DNA from 4 places in the Marinobacter excellens LAMA 842 genome. Region 4 is predicted to be linked to each of the others. Evidence: predicted binding sites of a transcription regulator. Region 4 holds the regulator's gene; each other region holds the start of a gene.
The links. The regulator sigma-54, encoded in region 4, starts transcription at its own class of promoters, with help from an activator protein. The targets are predictions, from matches to a motif close to ANTGGCATNNANNTTGCTNT.
Positions count from the first base shown of each region.

Region 1 (7,580 bases), on a different contig from region 4:
CACCCGGATGTCGCCCCGATGAACGGCTTCAAACAGATCCACCGCCTTATAGCCCGGTCCCGCTGCCAATTTTTCACTGTGCCAGAAGTCGGCAACCCGTTGCACCGCGCCGGGCGTGTCGTAATCCATATGGGCCGCCAGGGTGTTGGCCAGACCGCCCACTTCCCGCCCACCCATGGCATTGGGTTGACCGGTGAGTGAAAACGGACTGGCACCGGGCCGGCCAACGCGCCCTGTGGCCAGGTGGCAGTTGATAATAGCGTTGGCTTTGTCGGTGCCAGCCACCGACTGATTGATGCCCTGGGAAAAGGCGGTGACTGTCCGATCGGTCTCGGCAAACCACCGATAGAAGCGTTCCACATCCGCAGCCCGAAGGTCACATCCGCGGGCGACCGCCAGTATCGAAGGCGCACAGGCGCGGGCCACACTCAGAGTCTCCTCGAATCCATTGCAATGCTGTTCCAGGTACTGTGTGGCCAGGGCTCCGTGGTCATGCAGCCAAACCAGCAAGCCATTGAACAGCAGGGTGTCGGTTCCCGGCCGCAGTTGCAGGTGCAGGTCAGCCATCTCTGTGGTTGCGGTTTGCCTTGGGTCAATGGCTACCACTTTGCGCCCGGGCCGGTGGGACGCTTTTATCCGCTGATAAAGTACCGGATGCGTCCAGGCGGCATTACTGCCCGCCAGCACCAGCAAGTCCGCCAGCTCGAGGTCCTCATAACAGCCGGGCACGCAGTCCTCACCAAACGCCCTCTTGTGGGCTGCCACGGCAGACGACATGCACAACCGGGAATTGGTATCCACGTGCGGGGTGCCAATAAAGCCCTTGGCCAGCTTGTTGGCAATGTAATAGTCCTCTGTGAGCAGCTGGCCAGACAGGTAAAAAGCCACAGACTCCGGGCCATGGTCTCTGACCGAAACACGAATGGCCTCAGCTACCCGGTCAATGGCTTCCGACCACTCAACGGTATGCCCTGCCACACGGGGGGCCAGCAAACGGTCGTGTCCGGTCACGGTCTCATGTAACGCAGAGCCTTTGACACAAAGGCGACCATTATTGGCCGGGTGGCCAAGATCGCCCTGAACGGCGTCAGGTTTCGCCAGAACACCACAGCCCACACCGCAATAAGGGCAGGTGGTGGCGGTACTTCCGGGAGTGGTTCGGCGGTTTTTCATGATCAATCCTCTGCTTTACCCATAAAAAAGCCCGCCATCCGGGGTCTGTTTCCAGAGCCGGGGCGGGCTTCTTTGCCAAAATTGTCTGTTTTATGGAAAGCAATAACGGGGCCAGCGATTGCCAAAACAGCACTTGCCCGGCCGGCCTTGTGGCAACGCCCGGGCTACGGCCTTGTTCAGCAGATCCATCGGCTCCGGCAGGCCGGGATACACTTCTGCCTTGAGGTTTCACATTGGTGCGAAATCGCTCAGGTTGCACCAAAAACAGACCGGGCTCGATTGGCGTTTTCCTCGCTCAACACGGAAGGGAATATCAAGCCTTTGAAAACTATGAATATTAAAAAATGGCACGGCTTATGCTGAGGTAACAGCGAACCATCAAGACATCACATCTCTCGTTCTAAGGCATTGGCGCCTGCTCTCCGGAAACGGAGGGTGGGCGTTTTTTTTGTGCGCCAGAAAAGAGAGACACAGAGAGGTAACAGCATGAACACACGCCGTCATCAACTCAGAGGCTTGCTCACAGGCGCACTGATTGGGCTGAGCACGCTGGCCCAGGCGAGCATCGGGCCGGCCGAGAAACCAGACCTGAAACTGGGCTTCATCAAACTCACCGATATGGCGCCACTGGCGGTTGCCTGGGAACAGGGCTACTTCCTGGACGAAGGCCTGTTCGTGGAACTGGAGGCGCAGGCCAACTGGAAAGTGCTGCTGGACCGGGTGATCACCGGCGAGCTGGACGGTGCCCACATGCTGGCCGGCCAGCCTCTGGGCGCATCCATTGGCTATGGCACTCAGGCCAACATCATTACCGCCTTCAGCATGGACCTCAACGGCAACGCGATTACCGTGTCCAACGCGGTGTGGGACACCATGAAGCCCCACCTGGAAATGGATGGCGACAAACCCGCCCACCCGATCTCCGCGAGCGCACTGAAACCGGCGGTGGAGCAATCCCTGAGCAAAGGCGAGCGGTTCCGGATGGGCATGGTGTTCCCGGTGTCTACCCATAACTACGAACTCCGCTACTGGCTGGCGGCCGGTGGCCTGAATCCCGGCTTCTACGCCCCACAACGGGGTGATACCAGTGGCACCTTGCAGGCCGATGTTCATCTGTCCGTTACCCCGCCGCCGCAAATGCCGGCGACCATGGAAGCCGGCACCATTCAGGGCTACTGCGTGGGCGAACCCTGGAACCAGCAGGCGGTATTCAAGGGCATCGGGGTGCCGGTCATCACTGATTATGAGATCTGGCCAAACAACCCTGAGAAAGTCTTTGGTGTGACCGAGACCTGGGCAGAGAAGCATCCCCATACCCACCTGCGGTTGTTGCGGGCACTGATCCGCGCGGCTTACTGGCTGGATGAAAACGACAACGCAAATCGCCAGGAAGCGGTAGAGCTGCTTTCACGCTCCAGCTACGTGGGCGCAGACAAAGACGTGATCGCCAACTCTATGACCGGCACATTCGAATACGAGAAAGGGGATGTGCGGGAGGTTCCGGACTTCAACGTGTTCTTCCGCTATCACGCCACCTACCCCTATCCCTCGGATGCCATCTGGTACCTGACCCAGATGCGCCGGTGGGGCCAGATTCCGGACGCCAAGCCGGATGACTGGTACATGCAGACCGCAGCAAGGGTATACCGGGGTGATCTGTATGCTCAGGCCGCACAGTCACTGATCGATGATGGCGTGATGAATGCCAGTGACTTCCCGGACTTTGACGCCGAGAACTTTGAACGCCCCTACCAGGGCGAGCTGATTGACGGTGTGCCTTTCACACCTCGCGAACCGAACGCTTACATAGAACGCTTTGATATCGGGCTGAAAGGCACCGAGACACCGTAAGGGGGCACAACATGAGCACATTAAGCATAAGGATTGGTCAGTCGATGGCCACCAGGAGCCGCAACCTGCTCTCCCGGCTGGGCCCGAATGAATTGTTGGCGGCCGGCAAACAGACTTTGCTGCCCTTGATCGGAATTCTCGTGTTTCTGGGATTCTGGCATCTGGCAGCTCCCCAGGTGCAGACGTCCCTTGGCGCCTTTCCGGGGCCGGCTCAGGTCTGGGAGCAGGCGGGGCAACTCTGGCAAGAGCACGCCAACCAGCGGGAACGCGCCAGCCAGTTCATCGCCATGCAGGAGCAGCGTAATGCCAGGATTCTGGCCGACAACCCGGAGGCGGAGGTGCGGATCCGGTCTTATCCCGGCGCACCCACTTTTATCGATCAGATCGGTACCAGCCTGGTCACGGTGTTGTCTGGATTTGCCCTGGCCACGCTGATTGCGGTGCCCCTGGGAATTGTGTTCGGTCTTAACCGGTATTTTCAGGCGGCGGTCAATCCGCTGATCCAGATCTTCAAGCCGGTGTCGCCCCTGGCCTGGCTGCCACTGGTCACCATGGTGGTGTCAGCCACGTACGTCAGCGATGACCCGATGTTCCAGAAGTCGTTTCTGACGTCGATGATCACGGTCACCCTTTGCAGCCTGTGGCCCACGCTGATCAATACCAGCGTGGGCGTGGCCGCGGTGAATCCGGACCTGCTGAACGTGTCGAAGGTGCTGAAGCTGTCGTTCTGGACCCACGTTCGCAAGGTGGTGCTGCCGTCGTCGGTACCGATGATTTTTACCGGGTTGCGGGTGTCTCTGGGTATTGCCTGGATGGTGCTGATTGCGGCGGAGATGCTGGCGCAGAGTCCCGGGCTTGGCAAGTTTGTCTGGGACGAGTTTCAGAATGGCAGCAGTCAGTCTTTGAGCCGGATCATGGTGGCGGTGCTGGCCATCGGGTTTATCGGGTTTTTGCTGGATCGGGTGATGCTGTTGATTCAGAAGAAGGTGGCCTGGAATGAGTGATCAAACTTGGGAGCATGCCGCACCGGGTGGGTTACGCCGCCCGAAACACGCGGCGAGTACATCCATGTAGGCTCCGCAAAAACATCCATGTTTTTGAGGGTTTCGGGAGGCGTAACCCACCCGGCGCTCCGCTTACTTTTGAGGTGATTTCCATGAGTAAAACACATTTAGAACTTACCGGTGTTGAGATGGCGTTTGACACGCCGAAAGGGCCGTTCGTTGCCCTGGACAACGTGAACCTGAAGATCCAGAAAGGGGAGTTTGTTTCGCTTATCGGCCACTCCGGCTGTGGTAAATCGACGGTACTGAACATTGTCGCCGGCTTGTTGCAGGCCACCAAGGGTGGCTGTGTGTTAAACGGGCATGAGGTGAACTCACCGGGGCCGGAGCGGGCGGTGGTGTTTCAGAATCATGCGCTGATGCCCTGGCTGACGGTGTATGAGAATGTGGAGCTGGCTGTTCGGCAGGTGTTTCGCAAGTCGATGAACCGTAAGGAGCGCCGGGACTGGATTACCCATAACCTGGAGCTGGTGAATATGGCCCATGCCGCCAATAAACGGCCGGGGGAGATTTCCGGGGGCATGGCGCAGCGGGTGGGGATTGCCCGGGCGTTGGCGATGAAACCGAGCGTGCTGCTGATGGATGAGCCGTTCGGGGCCCTGGATGCGTTGACCCGGGCACATCTTCAGGATTCGCTGATGGAGATTCAGCAGGAGCTGAACAATACGGTGATCATGATCACCCACGATGTAGACGAGGCGGTGCTGTTGTCGGACCGCATCATCATGATGACTAACGGGCCGGCGGCGACGGTGGGGGAAGATTTGCACATTGATTTGCCTCGGCCGCGTAATCGGGTGGCGTTGGCGGATGACGCCAAATATGTGCATTACCGGCAGGAGGTGCTGTCGTTCCTGTACGAGAAACAGCGCAAGCTGGAATCCCTGAGCAGCCGGCGGGCCGCCAGTGCCTCCACGCAGGGTGGGGAGAGTGCAAAGGTGGAGAAGGAGAAACAGCCGGCGTCTGCCTGAGGCTGCACGGCACCGGGGCTACTTTGCCCCCGGTGCCATCAAGGATGGTGTCAGCCCAGAACGCCGGCCATGGAGACCAGGGCTCTAGCCACATCAGGCAGGCGTTTGCCCTGATCCATGGCCAGCTTTCGCAGCAATCGGTGGGCTTCGTCGTTGCTGATGCCACGATGTTCCATCAGTAGCAACACGGCCTTTTCCTGGGTACGTCGGTCTTCCAGAGCTTCTTTTGCACTTTGCAGTTCTTCAGACATCTGGCGCAGGCGGCGGGTTTGCTCCTGAACCAGATCAAAGATGGATCTGCCTGACTGTTGCCCGACACCGTCACCGGCCCAGGCATCTGCCGTACCCGCATCTACTCCATTATCGCAGACCACCAATACCGGCATTGTCGAGGCGTTCCGTTGTTCCAGCGAGGCCAGCAGAGTTTCCTGGTGAGCCAGGGAGTGGCGCGCCTCGGTGTAGCGTTCCACGCAACGGTGGTGGAAGGCGTTTTCCACGGAATCTTCGATTTTCTTGAGATCATCCATACGGTCGGTCATCAGGTTAAACCAGCGATCGGCCATTTCCCTGTCCAGGGATTTATAGGGTCCGACCGACACCGCCTTCTGGCGCATCCGCTCTATTTCCAGTTCCCGCGGGTGAGACCGCAGCGCCTGCCAGAGAGCCAGGCTGTCTTCGCTGGCAAAGGCAACAAATACCTCGAAACACCGTTCCTGCGCTTCAACCAGGTGCATCATGCGCCGTGACAGTGCGTTTTCGAAGTGGCCACTGGAGAATCCCGCTGAGCCTGCCGCCCGCTCCTGGCCACAGTATTCCTTACCATTCATCACGTGCACCATGGCCACCAGCAGGCCGGCAATGGAGGGTTCAGCAACGGTTTCGGCGGCTTCAAAAACCACCGTAATCAGCTGATGGATGGTGTCGCAAAACCAGTCCGTAGCATCCACCACGCTGGCTTCCTGCCCGACCACTTTCTGCCTGAACTCGGCCAGCTGATCGAGGCTATGAAGGGCACTGGCAATATGACCCAGCAGCGGGCTGCTGACCGGATGGGTAGTCAGGTCTTCCTGTATGTCGGTCAGCGCCTTACGGAAGATGACAGCCAGTTGGTCATTCTCTTTCAGGATAACCGAACGCTCCCGGGCGAAACGCTGGCAACCGGACCCCAGATACAGGTTGGTAGCTCCCCGCTCCCGTTGCAGTCCGTGCACCAGGTTACCCACGCTCTGCACCAGCCGGCCCATCTGCAGAAAGTACTCCAGGTTGCGGATTTCGCACTGCCGGGAGGCCATCAGAAAGTCTGCGGCTGTGGCCGTCGCGGCCGTATTGGTCTGGCGTTTGCTGTTCATGGTGCAACTCCTGGTATCGGTACACAGCGGGTTCCTGTCTGACTGGACTGCAGCAATTAACAGGCCAGAACCACCGGCATCATCTTCGTGCGTTTCGCCCCATCCCGGGGCATCTTTTCTGCCCGGCACGGGTGCAATAGAGCCGCGATATCATCTAAGCAACTGAATTAAATGGAGTTAAAAAGTTGGCATGGAGATCGCTTTGTCCTAATCAAGGACGACTGTCCCGGCCATGGAATCAGGCCGGACCATCAGATCATTGTTGTTGGCATTGGTGCCGGACCATCTGTTCTCTTCGGAGAGCATGATGCTCCGGCTTTTTTCGTTTGGTTTTCGGCAATTCGTTGAGTAAGGGAGCGCACCTATGGAACACACACAGACCCCTGCGCTGGTGATCTGCGGCCATGGCATGGTTGCGCAGCGATTGCTGGAGCAACTGGTGGCCACAGGGCACCCGTTCAGCCGCATTGTGGTGTTCAACGGCGAGCCTTTCGCTGCCTATAACCGAATCCAGCTGTCGTCCTTGCTGGCGAATCAGGTCCGGGAGTCAGAGCTGGAACTGAAACCCCGGTCCTGGTTCCGCCAGCACAAAATCGAGGTCTATAACCGTGAGCCGGTCACGGCCATCGAACCGCATCAGCGCCGGGTGACGACCGCCAGCGGGCGCACGCTGGCTTACCACACCCTTGTGTTGGCCACCGGCGCCAGTCCTTCACGTCTTGGCCTGCCCGGTGAGGATCTGGATGGCGTGATGACCTTCCGGGATCTGACCGATACCCGCACCCTGATTCACCGGGCGCAGACACATCGCCGTGCGGTCGTCATCGGCGGCGGTTTTCTTGGCCTGGAAGCGGCCGAGGGGCTCAGGGCCCGGGGCATGGACGTCACGGTTCTGCATCGCAGCGGTCACCTGCTGAACCGACAGCTCAATCCAGCTGCCGGCGAATTACTGAAGCACCAGTTACAGCAACGGGGCCTTACCGTTCTGACCGGTACCGAACCCACAGCGCTGCTGGGCAAACACCAGGTCCGGGCGGTACAGCTCAGCGACGGCACCGTGCTGGCTACCGACCTGGTGGTGCTGGCAACCGGTATTCATCCGAACAAAGCACTGGCAGAAGCCGCCGGCCTGGCCTGCAACCGGGGCGTACAGGTGGATTCGCAGATGACCA
Region 1 covers NZ_LOCO01000003.1:113,933-121,512, forward strand. The annotation lists gene J122_RS04125 (nitrate reductase) at 1-1,173, opposite strand, end outside; gene J122_RS04130 (CmpA/NrtA family ABC transporter substrate-binding protein) at 1,660-3,024, shown strand; gene J122_RS04135 (ABC transporter permease) at 3,036-4,028, shown strand; gene J122_RS04140 (ABC transporter ATP-binding protein) at 4,181-5,059, shown strand; gene J122_RS04145 (nitrate regulatory protein) at 5,110-6,408, opposite strand; gene J122_RS04150 (NAD(P)/FAD-dependent oxidoreductase) at 6,773-7,580, shown strand, end outside.
Region 1: J122_RS04130 (CmpA/NrtA family ABC transporter substrate-binding protein) is a predicted target of sigma-54. The motif match lies at 1,452-1,471, and genes of this name have one in related genera.

Region 2 (7,580 bases), on a different contig from region 4:
TTCACGCTTTCGGCGATGCGGGCGTTGGGGCCGTTGGACATCAGGAAGATGCGGTCAGACAGCAGAATGGCCTCGTCCACATCGTGGGTGATCATGAACACGGTCTGGCGGGTTTCTTCCCAGATTTTTACCAGCTCGTCCTGAATCACCCCGCGGGTGAGGGCATCCAGAGCCCCAAAGGGTTCATCCAGCAACAGCAGCTCTGGCTGGGTGGCGAAGGCGCGGGCGATGCTCACCCGCTGGCGCATACCGCCAGACAGCTGGGAAGGCTTGCGGTCCATGGCGTGGTCCAGACCGACCATTTTCAGGTATCGCTCGCTGTGCTCTCGCACCTTCTCTTTGGACCAGCTGGGCCAGCGAGCCTTTACCCCAAAGATGATGTTGTTCAGGGCGGTTTTCCAGGGCAACAGGCTGTAGTTCTGAAACACCACGCCGCGCTCCAGGCCCGGGCCTTTCACTTCTTTTCCGTTCATCACCACGTTGCCGGTACTGGCCTCGTCCAGGCCGGCCAACACGTTCAGGATGGTGGATTTGCCACAGCCGGAATGGCCGATGATGCACACAAACTCGCCTTTCTGCAGGGCGAAGCGGATGTCTTCGAAGACTGTCAACTCACCGCCCTGGCCGTCCGGGTATACCTTCGACAATCCATCTACTTCCAGGAATGACTTACTCATATCAATTCTCCAGTCGGAGGGTTCTGGCGGGCGCCAGACAACCGGCGCCCTGCCCGATCATTCTTTGTATTCAACCAGCTTCTGAGCCTTGCCCAGGGCCAGGTCCAGCAGCATGCCCACCACCCCGATCATCAGGATGGAGAAGATCACACTGGCGAGGTCCAGGTTGTTCCACTCATTCCACACGTAGTAGCCAATGCCGGTTCCGCCCACGAGCATTTCCGCCGCCACAATCACCAGCCAGGCGATACCGATGGAGATGCGCATGCCGGTCAGGATGGTTGGCGCTGCTGCAGGCAGAATCACCGTAATCGCGGTCTTGAACGGATTGAGCTCGTGGGTGCGGGCCACGTTGACCCAGTCCGACCGCACGTTGGCCACGCCGAAGGCGGTGTTCAGCAGCATGGGCCAGATGGAGCAGATGAAGATCACGAAGATGGCCGACGCATCCGAATCCTGGATGATGAACAGGGCCAGCGGCATCCAGGCCAGGGGCGAGATCGGTCGCAGCACCTGGATGTACGGGTTGAGCGCCTTGTACATCAGCGGCGACATGCCAATCAGAAAGCCCAATGGCAGGGCAATCGCCATGGCCGCCAGATACCCCGTCAGCACCCGGTAAACCGAGTAGGCCAGCTGAATGCCGATGCCTTTGTCGTTGGCGCCTGCGTCGTAAAACGGGTTAGACAGCTCCGCCCAGGCCACTTTGATGACTGCTGATGGCGGCGGCACACGAGATTCTGACCCCGAGACGCCCATCAGCAATTCATACTCTGACGTAGCCTCCGTCGCCGCGGGCGGCTGGGTGGCCATTTCCCACATGCCAAGTGCCAGGATCAGGAAAGACACCGACAGCAGTGCTGCCCTCACATTCAACGAGGCCATGATCAAATCCTCCCGATGGCGAAGCTACGGGCATACTCTTCCGGAGTTTCCGGATCAAAGGTTTTGCCCATGATGGTGTGGGTTTTGTAGGTTTCGGTGGGTGCGCTGTACCCCATCTCGCGCATTAGCTTGCCGGTTTCACCCGCCAGGTAGACCTGCTCAGCAATGCCCTTGTAATCCACATCGCCCTCAATGTAGCCCCAGCGTTTCATCTGGGTCAGAATCCACACGCCCATGGAATGCCACGGGAACGGGTCGAAATCGATGCGGTCGGGCACGTTCTGCACCTCGCCCAGGCCATCGGCGTAGCGGCCTGTGAGCACTTGCTGGATCACCGGTACCGGCTGGTTCAGGTAGTTCCGCGGGGCAATGGCCTCGGCGATCTCTTTGCGATTTTCAGGCTCATTGGAGTACTGGGTGGCGTCGATGATGGCGCGCAGCAGAGCGCCATAGGTATTCGGATTCTGGCTGGCAAACTTCTGGCTGCAGGCGAAGGCGCAGCATGGGTGCCCTTCCCAGATATCCTTGGTGAGCATGTGAATGAAGCCGACTTTTTCCCAGACGGCACGCTGGTTGAACGGGTCTGGTGACAAGTAGCCATCCAGGTTGCCGGCGCGCAGGTTGGCGACCATCTCAGGTGGCGGAACCACCCGGATCTGAACGTCTTTATCCGGATCAATGCCGTTTTCAGCCAGGTAATAGCGCAACAGGAAGTTGTGCATGGAGTATTCAAACGGCACACCAAACTTGAAGCCCTTCCATTGCTTTGGGTCACGCTTGTCCATGTGATCCACGTGCAGCACGATGGCCTGGCCATTGATATTCTCCACCGCCGGCATGATGAACGGCTCCGGCGTGGAACCGGCGCCCATGGTCATGGCCAGGGGCATGGGAGTGAGCATGTGTGAGGCGTCGTATTCACCCGCCAGAGACTTGTCCCGAGCCACGGCCCAACCGGCCGTTTTGGTGACGGTAACATCCAGGCCATAGCGCTCATAAAACCCCATCGGAGCGGCCATAATGATGGGCGTGGCACAGGTGATCGGCACAAAGCCAACGTTCAGCTTGGTTTTCTCCAGCTTGCCGAGCGACTCCTTCACCGCCGCCTTGGCTTTGTCCATGGGGAACACGGAGCCCAGCAAAGCGGCTGCGGTCCCTGCCCCCATCATCTTCATAAAGCTGCGGCGGCTGTGATCGTTATGACCGAACACGGAGCGCACCACAGCGCTTTCGATGGCACGGTCCATCATGGCTTCGGAATCCATCCCGGCCGCAGAGCCTGTGGCTTGCTCGCCCCCTGTCTGGCGAAGGTTCAGCGATACAGACGGCAGGCTGTCACCAGGCTTACATTCCGGGCAACCACAGGTTTTCGCGTGGATAAGTGACTGGTCGCCGTCAAACGGGTTTCCAAGGCTTTTGGTTGTCATGGTGCACTCTCCCTACTCTCAGATAGTTTTTTTGCACTCTTGCGGTGCAACTAAGACTCTGGTTCTGCCCGGCCAGAATTTGGCCTTGGCAAACAGCACGTTCTGAGATGACTATTGCGGGGTTCGTGCCAACTTTATGAAAACCTCTACCTCATTGTTTTTATGGGGTTTAATACAAACGAATGCTAACCCGTCCAACTACGATATTTCGTAGACCACGATTTCTCGTAGCGAGCGATTCGATTTTTCGTAGTTGGCACAGGCTTTGTTTGGGTTTTACCGTCACTCAAGCGGAAGCCCGGCATGAACCAGCCCGAACGCATCGAAACACACCAATGGATCAACCACCTGCCAGAGGCTGCCCTTCTGGTGGATGCGGGCCAGGACCTGATCCTCGCTGCCAACAGCGCCATGGCGCGAATGGCGGGCACAGACCGACAATCCATTGCCAGCATGGCATGTACCCAGCTGTTTGCTGACCAGCGGCCCCAGTTGATCAACTTCACTGAAGAAACCCTGTTCCGAAGCCACAGCTGGAGCCGTGACTTCCACCTGAAACACCGGGACGGCCACACGGTTGAACTGGAAATTTCTTCTTCCTGCGTGGGAGAAGCCGAAGCGCAAACCCTGTTATTGCTACTGCGCGACCGGCGACAACTGAGAACCCTGCGCGAACGCCACGAAGCCAATCACTACCACCGGGGCGGTTTGCTGGAGTGGCGGCGAGTGGAAGAACTGTTCAAGGATATGGAGCGGGAGAACCAGCTGATTCTCCACGCCGTGGGCGAAGGCATTTACGGGGTAGACGCCGAAGGCCGCACCACCTTCGCCAACCCCGCCGCCGAGCGAATGCTGGGCTGGCGAATGGATGAACTTATGGGGCGGGTAATACACCGGGTTGTGCACCACTCCCACGAAGACGGCAGCCTGTTCCCGCTGAAAGAATGCCCCATCTACGGCGCTTTCCGGGACGGCAGTATTAAGCGCGTTGGCGACGACTGGTTCTGGCGCAAAGACGGCACCGGGTTCCCGGTGGAATACACCAGCACCCCGATCATGGACAACGGCCACCCGGTGGGTGCGGTCGTGGTTTTCCGGGATATCTCCTCCAGACTGCAAGCCCAGAAGGAACTGCAATCAGCACTGGAAGAAGTCGAAAGCCTGAAACGCCGGCTGGAAATGGAAAACGCCTACCTGCAGGAAGAACTCAGCGCGGAGTTCCACTTCCACGAAATCCTCGGCCAGAGCGACGCCATCAAGGCCATCGTGCGGCGCATCGGCATGGTGGCCCCGACAGATGCCAACGTTCTGATCACCGGCGAATCCGGCACTGGCAAGGAATTGATTGCCCGAGCCATCCACCAGGCCAGCGCCCGACGAGACCGCCCGCTGATCCGGGTAAACTGCGCTGCCATTCCGAAAGACCTGTTTGAGAGCGAGTTCTTCGGCCACATCAAAGGCGCCTTCACCGGCGCCGTGAACGACAGAATCGGCCGCTTTGAACTGGCCGACGGCGGCACCCTGTTTCTGGATGAAGTGGGTGAAATCCCTTTGGAATTGCAGGGCAAGCTTTTGCGGGTGCTTCAGGATCAACAGTTTGAACGCGTGGGTGAGAACAAGACCCGGGCCGTTGATGTAAGAGTGATTGCCGCCACCAACCGGGATCTAAAAACAGAGGTACAGGAGAAGACCTTCCGGGAAGACCTGTATTTTCGCCTCAATGTCTTCCCTATCGAATCCATTCCCCTGCGCAGGCGGCTTGAAGATATTCCCATGCTGGCCCAGGAATTCCTGAACCGGGCCTGCCAGAAGTTCAACCGACCACCGCTGGTTCTGACAGAGCGAGACGTGATGACCCTCAAGGCCTACCACTGGCCGGGCAACGTTCGGGAACTGGAAAACGTCATCGAACGCCAGGTGATTACCGCCGATGGCCGCCTGGATCTGGACCTTCCCGGTGCCGAGACTCCCGCGCATACCGCAGCAAACTCAACGCCATCGCGCCATTACGGTAGTGAGTTGTTGACCGAGGTAGACTTGAAGGAGCTGGAGAAACAGAACCTGATCAAGGCGCTGAGAATGACCGGCGGGCGCATCTTCGGAGATGACGGGGCAGCGGCACTACTTGGCATCAAGCCAACGACCCTCAATTCCCGCCTGGGCAAGCTCAAGCTTGATGCCCGGCAGTTTCGGGCTTCTTGAGTGTTGGCTTGGGTTTCTGGGTTCGGGCTTGGGCTCCTGGCCTTCTGGTTGGGGGGCGGGGTTTGGCTTGGGCTCCTAGCCTTCTAGCTGTGCGGGCGGGCTTGCGGGGTGGCTGTTGGATTTTTTTTGGAAAAACAACTCGCTTCGCTCAGACATCTTTTTCCGGCAAAAAACCCAACAACCACCCCGCGCCGACGGGCATTGGCGGGTATTCGCTTGATAACAGAGCCAATATATTTGGCACTTAAAATTGCAAAAGATCGATTCAGTACGATGGTCGCGCTTATTTCAGGGTGCTTTCGTTGTTTTTTCCTTGGTATTCCTGTGCTGCACGTCGGTAGGGGGGTGTGGGGTATTTTTCTGTCAGGGAAAAAGATGTCTGAGCGCAGCGAGTTGTTTTTCCCAGAAGAAAAATACCCCATACCCCGCGTACCCGCCCGCCAACCACCAGGCTAGGAGCCGAAGCCATACCCAGCCCGCAAACCGGGAAGGCCAGGAGCCCAAACCAAACCCCACACCAAAACCAGAAGGCTCAGAACGGAACTCAGACCACCTCGATGGCCACCGCAGTTGCTTCACCACCACCAATGCACAGCGATGCCACACCACGCTTCAGGCCACGTTGTTTGAGGGCGTTGATCAGGGTAATGATGATACGGGAGCCAGAGGAGCCGATGGGGTGGCCCAGGGCGCAGGCGCCGCCGTGCACGTTGACCTTTTCCGCAGGTAATTTCAGCTCATTGATGGCGGCCAGGGTGACCACTGCGAAGGCTTCGTTGATCTCGAACAGGTCGACATCATCCAGCGTCCAACCGGCTTTTTTGACCACTTTCTCAATGGAGCCAATCGGGGCCAGCGTGAACTCTGCCGGCAAGCGGGCATGGGTGGCGTGGGCCACGATTCTGGCTTGGGGAATCAGGCCACGGGCATCGGCTTCGGCGGCAGATGCCAACACCAGCGCGGAGGCCCCATCGCTGATGGAGCTGGAGTTGGCGGCGGTTACCGAGCCGTCTTTGGCGAAGGCGGGTTTCAACTGGGGGATTTTTTCGGGTTTGGCGTTGCCCGGTTGTTCGTCGGTGTCTACTTCCGTGTCACCACCCCGGCCAGAGACGGTAACCGGAACGATTTCATCCCGGAACCAGCCGTTCTCGATGGCCGCCAGGGCCTTTTGCAGGGAACCGATGGCGAACTCGTCCATGGCCTGGCGGGTGATGTTGTATTTATCAGCGGTGCGCTGGGCAAATACGCCCATCAGCCCGCCTTCGTAGGCGTCTTCCAGGCCATCCAGGAACATGCTGTCCATCACCTGGCCGTGGCCCATGCGCATGCCGGCGCGGGCTTTCGGTAACAGATACGGTGCCTGGCTCATGTTCTCCATACCACCGGCGATCATGATGTTGTTGGTGCCGGCTTTGATCTGGTCGTGGGCCATGATGACGGCTTGCATGCCGGAGCCGCACATTTTGTTGATGGTGGTGCAGCCACTGCTATCCGGAATACCGGCAGCGCGGGATGCCTGCCGCGCAGGTGCCTGGCCGAGGCCGGCGGGTAGCACGCAGCCCATGATGATTTCCTGTATATCTGCCGGCTGCAGCCCGGCACGTTCAATGGCCGCCTTGATGGAAACGGCGCCCAGTTCCGGTGAACGCACAGAGCTCAAAGAGCCCATCATGCCCCCCATCGGGGTTCTGGCGGAACCGGCTATTACGATATCGTTGTTCATGTTTTATGTTCTCCTGCAACGGAATCTAGTTGGTGTTCTTATTTTGCTCATCGGTCTTGTTTGGGTTCCTAGCCTTTCGGGTGTGCGGGCGGGTACGCGGGGTATGGGGTATTTTTCTTCTGGGAAAAACAACTCGCTTCGCTCAGACATCTTTTTCCCTGCCAGAAAAATACCCCATACCCCACTACCGACGTGCAGTACAGGAATGCCAAGGGTAAAAACAAAGAAAGTACCCTGGGGTAAGTGTGAGTGTTGCACTGAATCTATCCTTTCCCTTTCTAAGCGCAAAACCTACAAGGGTTTTTATCAAGCGACTACCCGCCAATGCCCGTCGGCGCGGGGTGGTTGTTGGATTTTTTGCCGGAAAAAGATGTCTGAGCGAAGCGAGTTGTTTTTCCAAAAAAAATCCAACAGCCACCCCGCAAGCCCGCCCGCAAACCGGAAGGCTGGGGGCCCAAGCCAGCCCCTCAGCGCCCAAGTACCGAACGGGCAATAATCTCCTTCATCACCTCTGAAGTACCGCCGTAAATCCTCTGCACCCGAGCATCGATAAAGTTCCGGGAAATCGGATATTCGGTGGTGTAACCGTAGCCCCCAAATAACTGCAAACAACCATCAGCCACCCGGCACTGCATCTCCGTGGCACTGTACTTGGCCATGGACGCC
Region 2 covers NZ_LOCO01000006.1:14,014-21,593, reverse strand. The annotation lists gene J122_RS07190 (ABC transporter ATP-binding protein) at 1-677, opposite strand, end outside; gene ntrB (nitrate ABC transporter permease) at 735-1,562, opposite strand; gene J122_RS07180 (ABC transporter substrate-binding protein) at 1,565-2,989, opposite strand; gene J122_RS07175 (sigma 54-interacting transcriptional regulator) at 3,293-5,191, shown strand; gene J122_RS24760 (hypothetical protein) at 5,318-5,647, shown strand; gene J122_RS07170 (acetyl-CoA C-acyltransferase) at 5,736-6,914, opposite strand; gene J122_RS07165 (acyl-CoA dehydrogenase family protein) at 7,382-7,580, opposite strand, start outside.
Region 2: J122_RS07175 (sigma 54-interacting transcriptional regulator) is a predicted target of sigma-54. The motif match lies at 3,242-3,261, and genes of this name have one in related genera.

Region 3 (7,580 bases), on a different contig from region 4:
CTGCGCAACCATGCCATGGCCGCAGATCACCAGCGCAGGGGTCTGTGTGTGTTCCATAGGTGCGCTCCCTTACTCAACGAATTGCCGAAAACCAAACGAAAAAAGCCGGAGCATCATGCTCTCCGAAGAGAACAGATGGTCCGGCACCAATGCCAACAACAATGATCTGATGGTCCGGCCTGATTCCATGGCCGGGACAGTCGTCCTTGATTAGGACAAAGCGATCTCCATGCCAACTTTTTAACTCCATTTAATTCAGTTGCTTAGATGATATCGCGGCTCTATTGCACCCGTGCCGGGCAGAAAAGATGCCCCGGGATGGGGCGAAACGCACGAAGATGATGCCGGTGGTTCTGGCCTGTTAATTGCTGCAGTCCAGTCAGACAGGAACCCGCTGTGTACCGATACCAGGAGTTGCACCATGAACAGCAAACGCCAGACCAATACGGCCGCGACGGCCACAGCCGCAGACTTTCTGATGGCCTCCCGGCAGTGCGAAATCCGCAACCTGGAGTACTTTCTGCAGATGGGCCGGCTGGTGCAGAGCGTGGGTAACCTGGTGCACGGACTGCAACGGGAGCGGGGAGCTACCAACCTGTATCTGGGGTCCGGTTGCCAGCGTTTCGCCCGGGAGCGTTCGGTTATCCTGAAAGAGAATGACCAACTGGCTGTCATCTTCCGTAAGGCGCTGACCGACATACAGGAAGACCTGACTACCCATCCGGTCAGCAGCCCGCTGCTGGGTCATATTGCCAGTGCCCTTCATAGCCTCGATCAGCTGGCCGAGTTCAGGCAGAAAGTGGTCGGGCAGGAAGCCAGCGTGGTGGATGCTACGGACTGGTTTTGCGACACCATCCATCAGCTGATTACGGTGGTTTTTGAAGCCGCCGAAACCGTTGCTGAACCCTCCATTGCCGGCCTGCTGGTGGCCATGGTGCACGTGATGAATGGTAAGGAATACTGTGGCCAGGAGCGGGCGGCAGGCTCAGCGGGATTCTCCAGTGGCCACTTCGAAAACGCACTGTCACGGCGCATGATGCACCTGGTTGAAGCGCAGGAACGGTGTTTCGAGGTATTTGTTGCCTTTGCCAGCGAAGACAGCCTGGCTCTCTGGCAGGCGCTGCGGTCTCACCCGCGGGAACTGGAAATAGAGCGGATGCGCCAGAAGGCGGTGTCGGTCGGACCCTATAAATCCCTGGACAGGGAAATGGCCGATCGCTGGTTTAACCTGATGACCGACCGTATGGATGATCTCAAGAAAATCGAAGATTCCGTGGAAAACGCCTTCCACCACCGTTGCGTGGAACGCTACACCGAGGCGCGCCACTCCCTGGCTCACCAGGAAACTCTGCTGGCCTCGCTGGAACAACGGAACGCCTCGACAATGCCGGTATTGGTGGTCTGCGATAATGGAGTAGATGCGGGTACGGCAGATGCCTGGGCCGGTGACGGTGTCGGGCAACAGTCAGGCAGATCCATCTTTGATCTGGTTCAGGAGCAAACCCGCCGCCTGCGCCAGATGTCTGAAGAACTGCAAAGTGCAAAAGAAGCTCTGGAAGACCGACGTACCCAGGAAAAGGCCGTGTTGCTACTGATGGAACATCGTGGCATCAGCAACGACGAAGCCCACCGATTGCTGCGAAAGCTGGCCATGGATCAGGGCAAACGCCTGCCTGATGTGGCTAGAGCCCTGGTCTCCATGGCCGGCGTTCTGGGCTGACACCATCCTTGATGGCACCGGGGGCAAAGTAGCCCCGGTGCCGTGCAGCCTCAGGCAGACGCCGGCTGTTTCTCCTTCTCCACCTTTGCACTCTCCCCACCCTGCGTGGAGGCACTGGCGGCCCGCCGGCTGCTCAGGGATTCCAGCTTGCGCTGTTTCTCGTACAGGAACGACAGCACCTCCTGCCGGTAATGCACATATTTGGCGTCATCCGCCAACGCCACCCGATTACGCGGCCGAGGCAAATCAATGTGCAAATCTTCCCCCACCGTCGCCGCCGGCCCGTTAGTCATCATGATGATGCGGTCCGACAACAGCACCGCCTCGTCTACATCGTGGGTGATCATGATCACCGTATTGTTCAGCTCCTGCTGAATCTCCATCAGCGAATCCTGAAGATGTGCCCGGGTCAACGCATCCAGGGCCCCGAACGGCTCATCCATCAGCAGCACGCTCGGTTTCATCGCCAACGCCCGGGCAATCCCCACCCGCTGCGCCATGCCCCCGGAAATCTCCCCCGGCCGTTTATTGGCGGCATGGGCCATATTCACCAGCTCCAGGTTATGGGTAATCCAGTCCCGGCGCTCCTTACGGTTCATCGACTTGCGAAACACCTGCCGAACAGCCAGCTCCACATTCTCATACACCGTCAGCCAGGGCATCAGCGCATGATTCTGAAACACCACCGCCCGCTCCGGCCCCGGTGAGTTCACCTCATGCCCGTTTAACACACAGCCACCCTTGGTGGCCTGCAACAAGCCGGCGACAATGTTCAGTACCGTCGATTTACCACAGCCGGAGTGGCCGATAAGCGAAACAAACTCCCCTTTCTGGATCTTCAGGTTCACGTTGTCCAGGGCAACGAACGGCCCTTTCGGCGTGTCAAACGCCATCTCAACACCGGTAAGTTCTAAATGTGTTTTACTCATGGAAATCACCTCAAAAGTAAGCGGAGCGCCGGGTGGGTTACGCCTCCCGAAACCCTCAAAAACATGGATGTTTTTGCGGAGCCTACATGGATGTACTCGCCGCGTGTTTCGGGCGGCGTAACCCACCCGGTGCGGCATGCTCCCAAGTTTGATCACTCATTCCAGGCCACCTTCTTCTGAATCAACAGCATCACCCGATCCAGCAAAAACCCGATAAACCCGATGGCCAGCACCGCCACCATGATCCGGCTCAAAGACTGACTGCTGCCATTCTGAAACTCGTCCCAGACAAACTTGCCAAGCCCGGGACTCTGCGCCAGCATCTCCGCCGCAATCAGCACCATCCAGGCAATACCCAGAGACACCCGCAACCCGGTAAAAATCATCGGTACCGACGACGGCAGCACCACCTTGCGAACGTGGGTCCAGAACGACAGCTTCAGCACCTTCGACACGTTCAGCAGGTCCGGATTCACCGCGGCCACGCCCACGCTGGTATTGATCAGCGTGGGCCACAGGCTGCAAAGGGTGACCGTGATCATCGACGTCAGAAACGACTTCTGGAACATCGGGTCATCGCTGACGTACGTGGCTGACACCACCATGGTGACCAGTGGCAGCCAGGCCAGGGGCGACACCGGCTTGAAGATCTGGATCAGCGGATTGACCGCCGCCTGAAAATACCGGTTAAGACCGAACACAATTCCCAGGGGCACCGCAATCAGCGTGGCCAGGGCAAATCCAGACAACACCGTGACCAGGCTGGTACCGATCTGATCGATAAAAGTGGGTGCGCCGGGATAAGACCGGATCCGCACCTCCGCCTCCGGGTTGTCGGCCAGAATCCTGGCATTACGCTGCTCCTGCATGGCGATGAACTGGCTGGCGCGTTCCCGCTGGTTGGCGTGCTCTTGCCAGAGTTGCCCCGCCTGCTCCCAGACCTGAGCCGGCCCCGGAAAGGCGCCAAGGGACGTCTGCACCTGGGGAGCTGCCAGATGCCAGAATCCCAGAAACACGAGAATTCCGATCAAGGGCAGCAAAGTCTGTTTGCCGGCCGCCAACAATTCATTCGGGCCCAGCCGGGAGAGCAGGTTGCGGCTCCTGGTGGCCATCGACTGACCAATCCTTATGCTTAATGTGCTCATGTTGTGCCCCCTTACGGTGTCTCGGTGCCTTTCAGCCCGATATCAAAGCGTTCTATGTAAGCGTTCGGTTCGCGAGGTGTGAAAGGCACACCGTCAATCAGCTCGCCCTGGTAGGGGCGTTCAAAGTTCTCGGCGTCAAAGTCCGGGAAGTCACTGGCATTCATCACGCCATCATCGATCAGTGACTGTGCGGCCTGAGCATACAGATCACCCCGGTATACCCTTGCTGCGGTCTGCATGTACCAGTCATCCGGCTTGGCGTCCGGAATCTGGCCCCACCGGCGCATCTGGGTCAGGTACCAGATGGCATCCGAGGGATAGGGGTAGGTGGCGTGATAGCGGAAGAACACGTTGAAGTCCGGAACCTCCCGCACATCCCCTTTCTCGTATTCGAATGTGCCGGTCATAGAGTTGGCGATCACGTCTTTGTCTGCGCCCACGTAGCTGGAGCGTGAAAGCAGCTCTACCGCTTCCTGGCGATTTGCGTTGTCGTTTTCATCCAGCCAGTAAGCCGCGCGGATCAGTGCCCGCAACAACCGCAGGTGGGTATGGGGATGCTTCTCTGCCCAGGTCTCGGTCACACCAAAGACTTTCTCAGGGTTGTTTGGCCAGATCTCATAATCAGTGATGACCGGCACCCCGATGCCCTTGAATACCGCCTGCTGGTTCCAGGGTTCGCCCACGCAGTAGCCCTGAATGGTGCCGGCTTCCATGGTCGCCGGCATTTGCGGCGGCGGGGTAACGGACAGATGAACATCGGCCTGCAAGGTGCCACTGGTATCACCCCGTTGTGGGGCGTAGAAGCCGGGATTCAGGCCACCGGCCGCCAGCCAGTAGCGGAGTTCGTAGTTATGGGTAGACACCGGGAACACCATGCCCATCCGGAACCGCTCGCCTTTGCTCAGGGATTGCTCCACCGCCGGTTTCAGTGCGCTCGCGGAGATCGGGTGGGCGGGTTTGTCGCCATCCATTTCCAGGTGGGGCTTCATGGTGTCCCACACCGCGTTGGACACGGTAATCGCGTTGCCGTTGAGGTCCATGCTGAAGGCGGTAATGATGTTGGCCTGAGTGCCATAGCCAATGGATGCGCCCAGAGGCTGGCCGGCCAGCATGTGGGCACCGTCCAGCTCGCCGGTGATCACCCGGTCCAGCAGCACTTTCCAGTTGGCCTGCGCCTCCAGTTCCACGAACAGGCCTTCGTCCAGGAAGTAGCCCTGTTCCCAGGCAACCGCCAGTGGCGCCATATCGGTGAGTTTGATGAAGCCCAGTTTCAGGTCTGGTTTCTCGGCCGGCCCGATGCTCGCCTGGGCCAGCGTGCTCAGCCCAATCAGTGCGCCTGTGAGCAAGCCTCTGAGTTGATGACGGCGTGTGTTCATGCTGTTACCTCTCTGTGTCTCTCTTTTCTGGCGCACAAAAAAAACGCCCACCCTCCGTTTCCGGAGAGCAGGCGCCAATGCCTTAGAACGAGAGATGTGATGTCTTGATGGTTCGCTGTTACCTCAGCATAAGCCGTGCCATTTTTTAATATTCATAGTTTTCAAAGGCTTGATATTCCCTTCCGTGTTGAGCGAGGAAAACGCCAATCGAGCCCGGTCTGTTTTTGGTGCAACCTGAGCGATTTCGCACCAATGTGAAACCTCAAGGCAGAAGTGTATCCCGGCCTGCCGGAGCCGATGGATCTGCTGAACAAGGCCGTAGCCCGGGCGTTGCCACAAGGCCGGCCGGGCAAGTGCTGTTTTGGCAATCGCTGGCCCCGTTATTGCTTTCCATAAAACAGACAATTTTGGCAAAGAAGCCCGCCCCGGCTCTGGAAACAGACCCCGGATGGCGGGCTTTTTTATGGGTAAAGCAGAGGATTGATCATGAAAAACCGCCGAACCACTCCCGGAAGTACCGCCACCACCTGCCCTTATTGCGGTGTGGGCTGTGGTGTTCTGGCGAAACCTGACGCCGTTCAGGGCGATCTTGGCCACCCGGCCAATAATGGTCGCCTTTGTGTCAAAGGCTCTGCGTTACATGAGACCGTGACCGGACACGACCGTTTGCTGGCCCCCCGTGTGGCAGGGCATACCGTTGAGTGGTCGGAAGCCATTGACCGGGTAGCTGAGGCCATTCGTGTTTCGGTCAGAGACCATGGCCCGGAGTCTGTGGCTTTTTACCTGTCTGGCCAGCTGCTCACAGAGGACTATTACATTGCCAACAAGCTGGCCAAGGGCTTTATTGGCACCCCGCACGTGGATACCAATTCCCGGTTGTGCATGTCGTCTGCCGTGGCAGCCCACAAGAGGGCGTTTGGTGAGGACTGCGTGCCCGGCTGTTATGAGGACCTCGAGCTGGCGGACTTGCTGGTGCTGGCGGGCAGTAATGCCGCCTGGACGCATCCGGTACTTTATCAGCGGATAAAAGCGTCCCACCGGCCCGGGCGCAAAGTGGTAGCCATTGACCCAAGGCAAACCGCAACCACAGAGATGGCTGACCTGCACCTGCAACTGCGGCCGGGAACCGACACCCTGCTGTTCAATGGCTTGCTGGTTTGGCTGCATGACCACGGAGCCCTGGCCACACAGTACCTGGAACAGCATTGCAATGGATTCGAGGAGACTCTGAGTGTGGCCCGCGCCTGTGCGCCTTCGATACTGGCGGTCGCCCGCGGATGTGACCTTCGGGCTGCGGATGTGGAACGCTTCTATCGGTGGTTTGCCGAGACCGATCGGACAGTCACCGCCTTTTCCCAGGGCATCAATCAGTCGGTGGCTGGCACCGACAAAGCCAACGCTATTATCAACTGCCACCTGGCCACAGGGCGCGTTGGCCGGCCCGGTGCCAGTCCGTTTTCACTCACCGGTCAACCCAATGCCATGGGTGGGCGGGAAGTGGGCGGTCTGGCCAACACCCTGGCGGCCCATATGGATTACGACACGCCCGGCGCGGTGCAACGGGTTGCCGACTTCTGGCACAGTGAAAAATTGGCAGCGGGACCGGGCTATAAGGCGGTGGATCTGTTTGAAGCCGTTCATCGGGGCGACATCCGGGTGCTCTGGGTGATGGGCACCAATCCTGCGGTCAGCCTGCCCGACAACGCCCGGGTCAGGGAGGCCCTGGCGCGATGCGAGACCCTTATAGTCTCAGACTGCGTGGCCCAGACCGATACCACGGCGTTTGCCGATATCCTGTTGCCTGCTGCCGGTTGGGGCGAGAAGGACGGTACCGTGACCAACTCGGAACGGTGCATTTCACGCCAGCGTCGATTTTTGCCAGTGCCAGAGGGTGTCCGGCCGGATTGGCGAATCATCCGGGATATCGCCCAGGCGCTCGGTTATGGTCACGCCTTTGACTACCAGGAGCCTGCGGAGATTTTCAGAGAACACGCGGCACTGTCCGGTTACGGTAACGGCGGTGAGAGAGTGTTTGATATTTCCGCCCTGGCCAAGCTGAGTTCCACGGAATATGACCGGCTTCAACCCGTGCAGTGGCCGCTTACCGGGGGCAATCCCGGTGCCTGGCTGCAGACCCGCCGGCTGTTCTCCGATGGTCGCTTTCCCACGCCCGATGGTCGCGCCCGCCTGGTACCGGTTTCGAACCTGCCGCCCGGACAGCAGCCCGATGCCCGGCATCCCCTGATCGTGAATACCGGTCGTATTCGGGACCAGTGGCACACCATGACGCGCACGGCACTGGCGCCCAGACTGTTTGCCCATCGCAGTGAGCCCTTTATCGAGGTTCACCCGAAGGACATCGCCACCTTTGGTTTGATTGAAGGTGCACTGGCCACGCTGACAGGGCATG
Region 3 covers NZ_LOCO01000005.1:113,497-121,076, reverse strand. The annotation lists gene J122_RS27505 (NAD(P)/FAD-dependent oxidoreductase) at 1-57, opposite strand, end outside; gene J122_RS27500 (nitrate regulatory protein) at 422-1,720, shown strand; gene J122_RS27495 (ABC transporter ATP-binding protein) at 1,771-2,649, opposite strand; gene J122_RS27490 (ABC transporter permease) at 2,802-3,794, opposite strand; gene J122_RS27485 (CmpA/NrtA family ABC transporter substrate-binding protein) at 3,806-5,170, opposite strand; gene J122_RS27480 (nitrate reductase) at 5,657-7,580, shown strand, end outside.
Region 3: J122_RS27485 (CmpA/NrtA family ABC transporter substrate-binding protein) is a predicted target of sigma-54. The motif match lies at 5,359-5,378, and genes of this name have one in related genera.

Region 4 (7,580 bases):
CTGGAGACGCCCATTGGCACCCACTGATTAAAGCCAGGGCCATCGAGAACCAGGTTTGGGTGGTTGCCCCCGGCCAGGGGGGGCAAAACAGTGAGCGACGCAAGACTTATGGCCACAGTTTGATCTGTGACCCCTGGGGCAGGGTGGTGACGGAACTGGATGAGGGCCCAGGCCTGGTTGTGGCAGACCTGGATATGGAAAAACTGAACCAGGTTCGGGCCAGAATGCCGGTCTGGGAGCACCGCCGTCTTTAACTTAGAACTCCGCTCAGCGGGTTGCTTTACTGCTCTGCGTCGTCAATCCATTCCCGGAGGGCCCGGAACAGTTTTCGGGCCTGACCGGTATTTTTCTGTTTCTCCACTTCCTTGCGGGCATTTCGAACCAGGTTGCGCAGGTGCTGCACGTCCGCCGCCGGGCAATAATCGATGAACTCCCCCACCACCTTGTCGCCTTCGGAGATCATCCTGTCGCGCCAGCGCTCGGCCAGGTGATGCCGGCGGGTGTGCTCCTCACTGCCGGCATTGAATGCACCGATGGCACGAGCCAGTGCTTCCGGGTCATCCTCCTGCCGGATGATCTTGCCAATGTATTGCAGGTGTCGGCGGCGTGCTTCGCGCTGATTAATGCGCCGTGATTCCACGATGGCAGCCTTCAGGGTGTCGCTGATGTCCAGTGACGCCAATTGCTCGTCATTGAGATCCAGCATCTGTTTACCCAGGTCCTGGAGCGCATGCATTTCCCGCTTGATCTGGGATTTGCTCGGGCCGAAATCTTCTTCGAGCTCCTCGTGGTGCGGGCGGTTATCGGATTGGCTCATGGTGGGCTCCTCAAGCGTAGAAAATGGTGGCCAGTCCGAGAAAGGCCATAAAGCCGACAACGTCGGTAACCGTGGTCAGGATGACGCTACCCGCCAGAGCAGGATCAATATTCCTTGACTTGAGGAACATAGGCAGCACTGTGCCTACCAGTGCGGCGGCCACCAGATTTATGATCAGTGCCGCAGCAATCACGGCGCCAATGAGCCAGTCCTGAAACCAGGCTATAGCGGCGGCAGCCACCACGAGAGCCCACAACAGTCCATTCAGTACACTGGACAGAAACTCCCGGTTGAGCAGCCAGCCAACGTTCGCACCGCTGATCTGCCCCACAGCCATGCCACGGATGACCAGCGTCAGGGTTTGACTTCCAGCGATGCCACCCATGCTGGCGACAATGGGCATCAGCACCGCCAGGGCGACTACTTTGGCGATGGTCTCCTCGAATAACCCGATCACTGCGGAGGCGGTAAAGGCTGTAATAAGGTTAATGCCAAGCCAGACCGCACGCCGGCGCGTGGTTTTCATTACGGGTGCGAAGGTATCTTCGTCTTCGTCAAGACCGGCCATACTCATCAGGGAGTGATCAGCGTCTTCCCGGATAACGTCGACCACGTCATCAATGGTGATCCTGCCCAGGAGCTTATTGTCGTCACCCACCACCGGAGCAGAGATCAGGTCGTAGCGCTCGAACAGGGTGGCCACCTTGGTGTCGGACAGGGTGACCGGAATCGGCTCGATATCGGTGTCCATGACTTCCCGCACCGTGGAAGCCGGGTTGGACACCAGCATGCGGGTGATGGACAACATGCCAATGAATTCGTCCCGCCGGCTGACCACAATCAGGCTGTCGGTCATGGGCGGCAGGCTGCGGTGGCGGCGCAGGTACCGCAGCACCACGTCAATACTGATATCCGGCCTTACCGTAATGGTGTCGGTATTCATCAAGCCGCCGGCGGTGTCTTCCGGGTAGGAGAGCACTTCCTCTACCCGTTGCCGGTCTTGCTCGTCCATGGTGTCCAGGACTTCCTGGATCACCGTATCTGGCAGCTGCTGGAGCAGGTCGGCCAGGTCGTCGGATTCAAAATCCTCAATGATATCTGCCAGTTCCTGAGCGTTCAGCTGGCTCAGGAAGTAGGCCCGGATGTCGTCACCGAGATATTGGAGTACTTCCCCTTCCAGTTGCTTATCGACCAGGTTCCACAGCAGGGCGCGTTGGCGAGGCGGGGAGGATTCCAGGAGGTGTGCGATATCGCTGGGGCTCAGGCCGCCGTTAAGGATGCGGGCAACCTGTTTGAGCGCGCCACTGTCCAGGGCCTCACTGAGGGAGCGAAGGCGCTGGCGGGCCTGACTTTTTTCCAGAATATCGGTCATGAAACCACCTGCGATCAGAAAACTGTCGCATTATAGCGGAGTTAGTGACTCCAGGTGAGAAAGGATTATAGGTGAATAACGAACCCGGGTTGGCTCAACCCCCTTCGCCGAAATAATCATCAATCAGTTCGATGAGCGCATCAATGGCTTCCTGCTCATCGGGGCCGTCAGCGACCAGCTCGATGTCGGTGCCCTGGCTGGCGGCCAGCATCATCACCTGCATGATGTTCTTGGCATCCACGTCCCGGCCCTTGCCGCGTATACGTACCTGGCTGTCAAAGCCGGAGGCGGTGGCCACCAGCTTGGCGGTGGCTCGGGCGTGCAGGCCCAGTTTGTTGATGATGGTGACAGGGCGGCAGATCATGTTGGATCAGATCTCCCCTCGGGCCTGGAGGTGGGGAAGTTCCGTATGACGAACCTGTACATTGTTGTATCGGGTGCGGAAGTGCTGGCCCAGTTGCTCGCAGACATAGACGGAACGGTGCTGGCCACCGGTACAGCCAATAGAAATGGTCATGTAGCTGCGGTTGCTGTCGGCGAACGAAGGTAACCAGGTATCCAGGAAGCGGGTCAGATCGTCCACCATTTGCCCGGTGAGAGGTTCCCGCTCGAGAAACTCGATAACCGGCTGATCGGTACCGACATATTTGCGAAGGCTGGTGTCCCAGTAGGGATTCGGCAGGCAGCGCACATCGAAGACGTAATCGGAATCGACCGGTACGCCGTGCTTGAAACCGAATGACTGGAACAGCAGTGCAAGCTCTTGATCCTTCCGGCCGACCACCCGCTGTTTGACCATGTCCCGCAGTTCATACATCGACATGCCGGTGGTGTTGATGTACAGGTCTGCCAGTTTGGACAGGGGTTCCAGCAGTGACTTTTCGTTGGTGATGGCTTCTCGGAGGGAGGTGCGGTCATCGCTCAGGGGGTGCTTCCGGCGTGTGGCGTGGAACCGCTGCAGCAGGGACTGTTCATCGGCATCCAGAAAGATAATCTCGACAACGACTCCCGCATCGTGAAGCTGGCGATAGATCTGTTCGAAGTTGGCCAGTTCGGCAGACAGGTTGCGGGCGTCGATGCTGACGGCCATTTTCCGGAGCCGCCCCGGCGCTTCCTGTTGTGCCGCTTCCCGGGTCAGCGGGAACAGCAGTCCGATGGGAAGGTTATCAATGCAATAAAAACCCAGATCTTCGAGCACATGCAACGCGGTACTCTTACCGGACCCGGATCGGCCACTGACGATGATCAGTTTCATGATGGACGCTCCTGCCTGCTTCTGTTGGTGCTACTGCTTATCAGGATGCCGCGGTCATGCGCTGGTAAAGGGAGGCTGCATCCTGGCACTGGCGAAGCTGTTCACAGAACCCGTTGTCGTTGAATTTCTCGGCCAACTGGCTTAGCAGCTCCAGATGTTCACTGGTGGCTTCTTTGGGCACGATCAAGGCAAACACCAGGTCGACCGGCTGATTGTCGATAGCATCGAAGTCGATGCTCTCTTCCAGTGTCATAAGCACGCCGATCACACGGTCGAGACCTTCCAGGCGGCAATGGGGTATGGCGATACCCTGCCCGATACCAGTGCTGCCAAGCCGCTCGCGAGAAACCAGGTTGCTGAAGATCTCGGTATCGCTGAGGATTTCATCCTGATGATGAATTTGCTCTGCGATGGTTTCCAGTACCCGCTTTTTACTGGAGGCTGGCACTCGGCACAGCGTCAGTTCGGGAGCCAGAATGTTGTCGATGGTCAGGGATGTATCGCTCATGGATCGACTGTGATTCCGTAAAAAAAAGGCTGCGGCCGGTATGCCCCGCCGCAGCTCGTATCATTGAAACACCCGGTACGGTGGCGCGATGAGCGCGCTCAGCCGTTGCCGTGCATCCGGTCTACATTCTTTTCTTTGTGCTTGAGGATCTGGCGGTCCAGCTTGTCCACCAGCGAATCAATCGCGGCGTACATGTCCTCATTCTCTGCCTTTGCGTGGATCTCGCCACCGATGACATGCAGGGTGGCTTCGGCCATCTGACGTACCTTCTCAACTTCCAGCGTCACCTGACAGTTACTTATGTGGTCAAAGTGACGCTCCAGCTTCTCAAACTTGGTGTTGACGTAATCCTTCAGTGCAGGGGTCAGTTCTACGTGATGGCCTGAAATGTTGAGTTGCATAGGCGTCTCCTGTTGTCATCATGCCGGTGTTGCCACCGGGCTGCGTGTCCGGTGCTTCATGCACCGGAGAAAACATTAAACCAGTCGTTTGCGCTCGTTTGAAGGAGGAATGTGCATGGCCTCCCGGTATTTGGCAACGGTGCGCCGGGCCACATTGATGCCCTGTTCTCCAAGCATGGCTGCAATCTTGCTATCGCTCAACGGCTTTTTTGGAGTTTCTTCTGAAATCAGTTTCTTGATCATCGCACGAATAGCGGTGGAGGAACATTCTCCGCCCTCAGCGGTACTGACGTGGCTGGAGAAAAAGTACTTCAGCTCGAAAATGCCGCGGGGTGTGTGCATATACTTTTGCGTGGTTACCCGTGAAATGGTGGATTCGTGCATTTCCACGGCCTGGGCGATGTCCGAGAGGATCAGCGGTTTCATCGCTTCTTCCCCCTGGTCCAGGAAACCCTGTTGGTGCTCAACAATCCGGGTGGCGACTTTCAGCAGGGTTTCATTCCGGCTTTGCAGGCTTTTAATGAACCACTTGGCCTCTTGCAGTTGATCCCGCAGGTAGGTGTTATCAGCACTGCTATCGGCGCGACGGATCAGCGATGCGTAGCTGGCATTGACCCGAATCCTCGGGGCGATCTCCGGGTTGAGCTCAACTCGCCACCGGCCTTCGTGTTTTCGGACGATGACGTCCGGTATCACGTAATCCGGTTCGGCGCGGTCAACCACGTCACCCGGGCGAGGGTTGAGACTGGTAATCAGGGCCAGAACCTCGCGCAGCTGATCTTCCTTGAGTCGGCTGCGGCGCAGCAGTTGCGCGTAATCCCGGTTGCCCAGCAGATGCAGGAACTGGGTAACCACCAAGCGGGCCTGTCGAAGCCAGGGGGTATCTGGCGGCAACTGGTTGAGCTGAATAAGCAGGCATTCCTGCAGATCCCGGGCGAACACGCCGGGCGGATCGAAGTGCTGTAGCCGGTGCAAAACCGCCTCTACCTCGTCCAGTTCCAGGGGGTCCTCTTCGGTTTCGTCCTGCAGGCCGGAATGGATTTCCTCAATCGGTGAGGTCAGGTAACCGCGCTCATCCACAGCGTCCATCAGGGCGTGGGCGATTGCCTGGTCACGCTCGCTCATGGGGGTCAGGTTGAGCTGCCATTCCAGGTGGTCCTGAAGGGTTTCGGCCGGTGAATTGCGGGTTTCGAAATCCGATTCGTTCTCGTCGTCCCCTTTGCTGGCTGGCGCCGGTGCAGACTGGTAGATATCGTCCCAGGCGGTGTCTACGGGCAGGTCGTCGGGGATGTTATCCGGGATGTCGTTTTCGGAAGCCCAGTCCGGGCCATTTTCGTTTTCATCCCAGTCAGAGGCAGCCTCAGTGGCTGGTTCATCGTGGTCGGAATCCCGGTCTTTATGTTCGTCCCGGGTATCGTCATCCGTATCGGGGGTGTCAGACTGATCGTCATCCTCGGAGGTTTCCAGCATGGGGTTGGATTCCAGTGCCTGCTGGATTTCCTGCTGGAGGTCGAGGGTGGAAAGCTGAAGCAGGCGAATGGCCTGTTGCAGCTGGGGCGTCATGGTCAGACTCTGGCCCATCTTAAGCTGTAATGAGGCTTTCATAACCATGGCTCAAGATCCATAAATCAAGGGTGTCCCGGTAGTGACGTTGCCTGCTGTCAGGCAAAAAAATTGTTATACGCTGGTTACTTGCCGCTCACTGGTATCAGTATAAGCAAGTTCTTTGCCGAGTTTACTTGCTACAGATCATCAAAACAATCAGACCTCGGTCGTCGAGGGGTTTTCTTCCGCTCACAGGTGGAACTCATCACCCAGGTAGACTTCCTTGACCTGCTGGTTGGCCAGGATGGCTTCCGCATTGCCGGAGGCGATGATATGGCCGCCGGAGACAATGTAGGCGTTTTCACAAATATCGAGGGTTTCCCGCACGTTGTGATCGGTGATCAGCACGCCAATGCCCTTGTCCCGCAAATGCCGAATGATGTGCTTGATGTCACTGACTGAAATCGGGTCTACCCCGGCGAAGGGCTCATCCAGCAGAATAAACGCAGGTTCCATGGCCAGCGCTCTGGCGATTTCGACGCGCCGCCGTTCACCACCGGACAACGCCATACCCAGGCTGTCCCGGATATGGGTGATGTGAAATTCCTCGAGCAGTTCCTCAAGTTTGGCTTCCCGCTCCGGCCGTTTCATGCCTTTTCGGGTTTCCAGAATGGCCATGATGTTGTCGCGCACGGTTAGTTTGCGGAATACCGAGGCTTCCTGGGGCAGGTAGCCGATGCCTTTGCGTGCCCGGCCATGCATGGGCAGGGGCGTGATGTCCTGGCTGTCAATGGTGATTCGGCCGCGGTCGGAGGGTACAAGCCCGACAATCATGTAAAAACAGGTAGTTTTCCCTGCTCCGTTGGGGCCGAGCAGGCCTACGATTTCTCCGGACCGGATTTCCAGAGACACATCCAGAACCACTTTTTTCTGTTTGTAGCTTTTTGCCAGGTTGCTGGCCCTGAGAACTGCCATCAGTAACCTATTCGTCTGTGAGGTTGCTGGAGCCGCGAGGCTGAATCACCATTTCCACCCGGCCAGAGCTTTCTTCCGAAGGCGTGCCGCCTTCTGCCGTGACCACCCTGCGCACGGTGTCGTATTGGATGACGTCGCCCCGGAACACATTGTTGCCTTGTTCAATCACTGCCTGGCGCTCGAACGTCAGCCGGTTTTCCGCCGCTGACCAGGTGATGGTCCGCGCCCGGGCGTCTGTCATGGCTTCACCTTCCCGTGCCGGCTGGCGATATCGGGCGGGTTCGCCGCTCGCCTCAATCCGGCTGAGACCTTCGGGGCTTCGGTACAGCACCACCCGCTCTGCGTTCAGCTGGGTGGCCCCCTGGACCAGTTCAACGTCACCGGTGTAGATGGCGGTCCCTTCGGTATCGTCCAGGCGGGCGGAATCAGCGCTGACCTTGATGGGGGTGTCGGAATCCAGATCAAACGCGGTTGCCGGGCTGGCCAGCATCAGTGCGGCCAGCATGACCGGCAGTCGGTGTGTGCGCTTACCTGATGGTTTCATATTGCCCTTCCACCCGGGAGTTGAGTTCCAGTATGCGTTCGTTTACCCAGGCTTTCATGCCATTGGCCTGGGTAACGCCGAACGGTTCGGTAATGGTGACCGGTTGATCGGTGTATACCGTGCCCTGGCGGTTATCCAGGGTCAGTGAGTCGGTTTTCAGGGT
Region 4 covers NZ_LOCO01000004.1:110,608-118,187, reverse strand. The annotation lists gene J122_RS05440 (carbon-nitrogen hydrolase family protein) at 1-254, shown strand, start outside; gene yjgA (ribosome biogenesis factor YjgA) at 281-817, opposite strand; gene mgtE (magnesium transporter) at 828-2,189, opposite strand; gene J122_RS05425 (HPr family phosphocarrier protein) at 2,284-2,553, opposite strand; gene rapZ (RNase adapter RapZ) at 2,560-3,444, opposite strand; gene ptsN (PTS IIA-like nitrogen regulatory protein PtsN) at 3,485-3,952, opposite strand; gene hpf (ribosome hibernation promoting factor) at 4,051-4,353, opposite strand; gene J122_RS05405 (RNA polymerase factor sigma-54) at 4,429-5,964, opposite strand; gene lptB (LPS export ABC transporter ATP-binding protein) at 6,148-6,873, opposite strand; gene lptA (lipopolysaccharide transport periplasmic protein LptA) at 6,881-7,417, opposite strand; gene lptC (LPS export ABC transporter periplasmic protein LptC) at 7,401-7,580, opposite strand, start outside.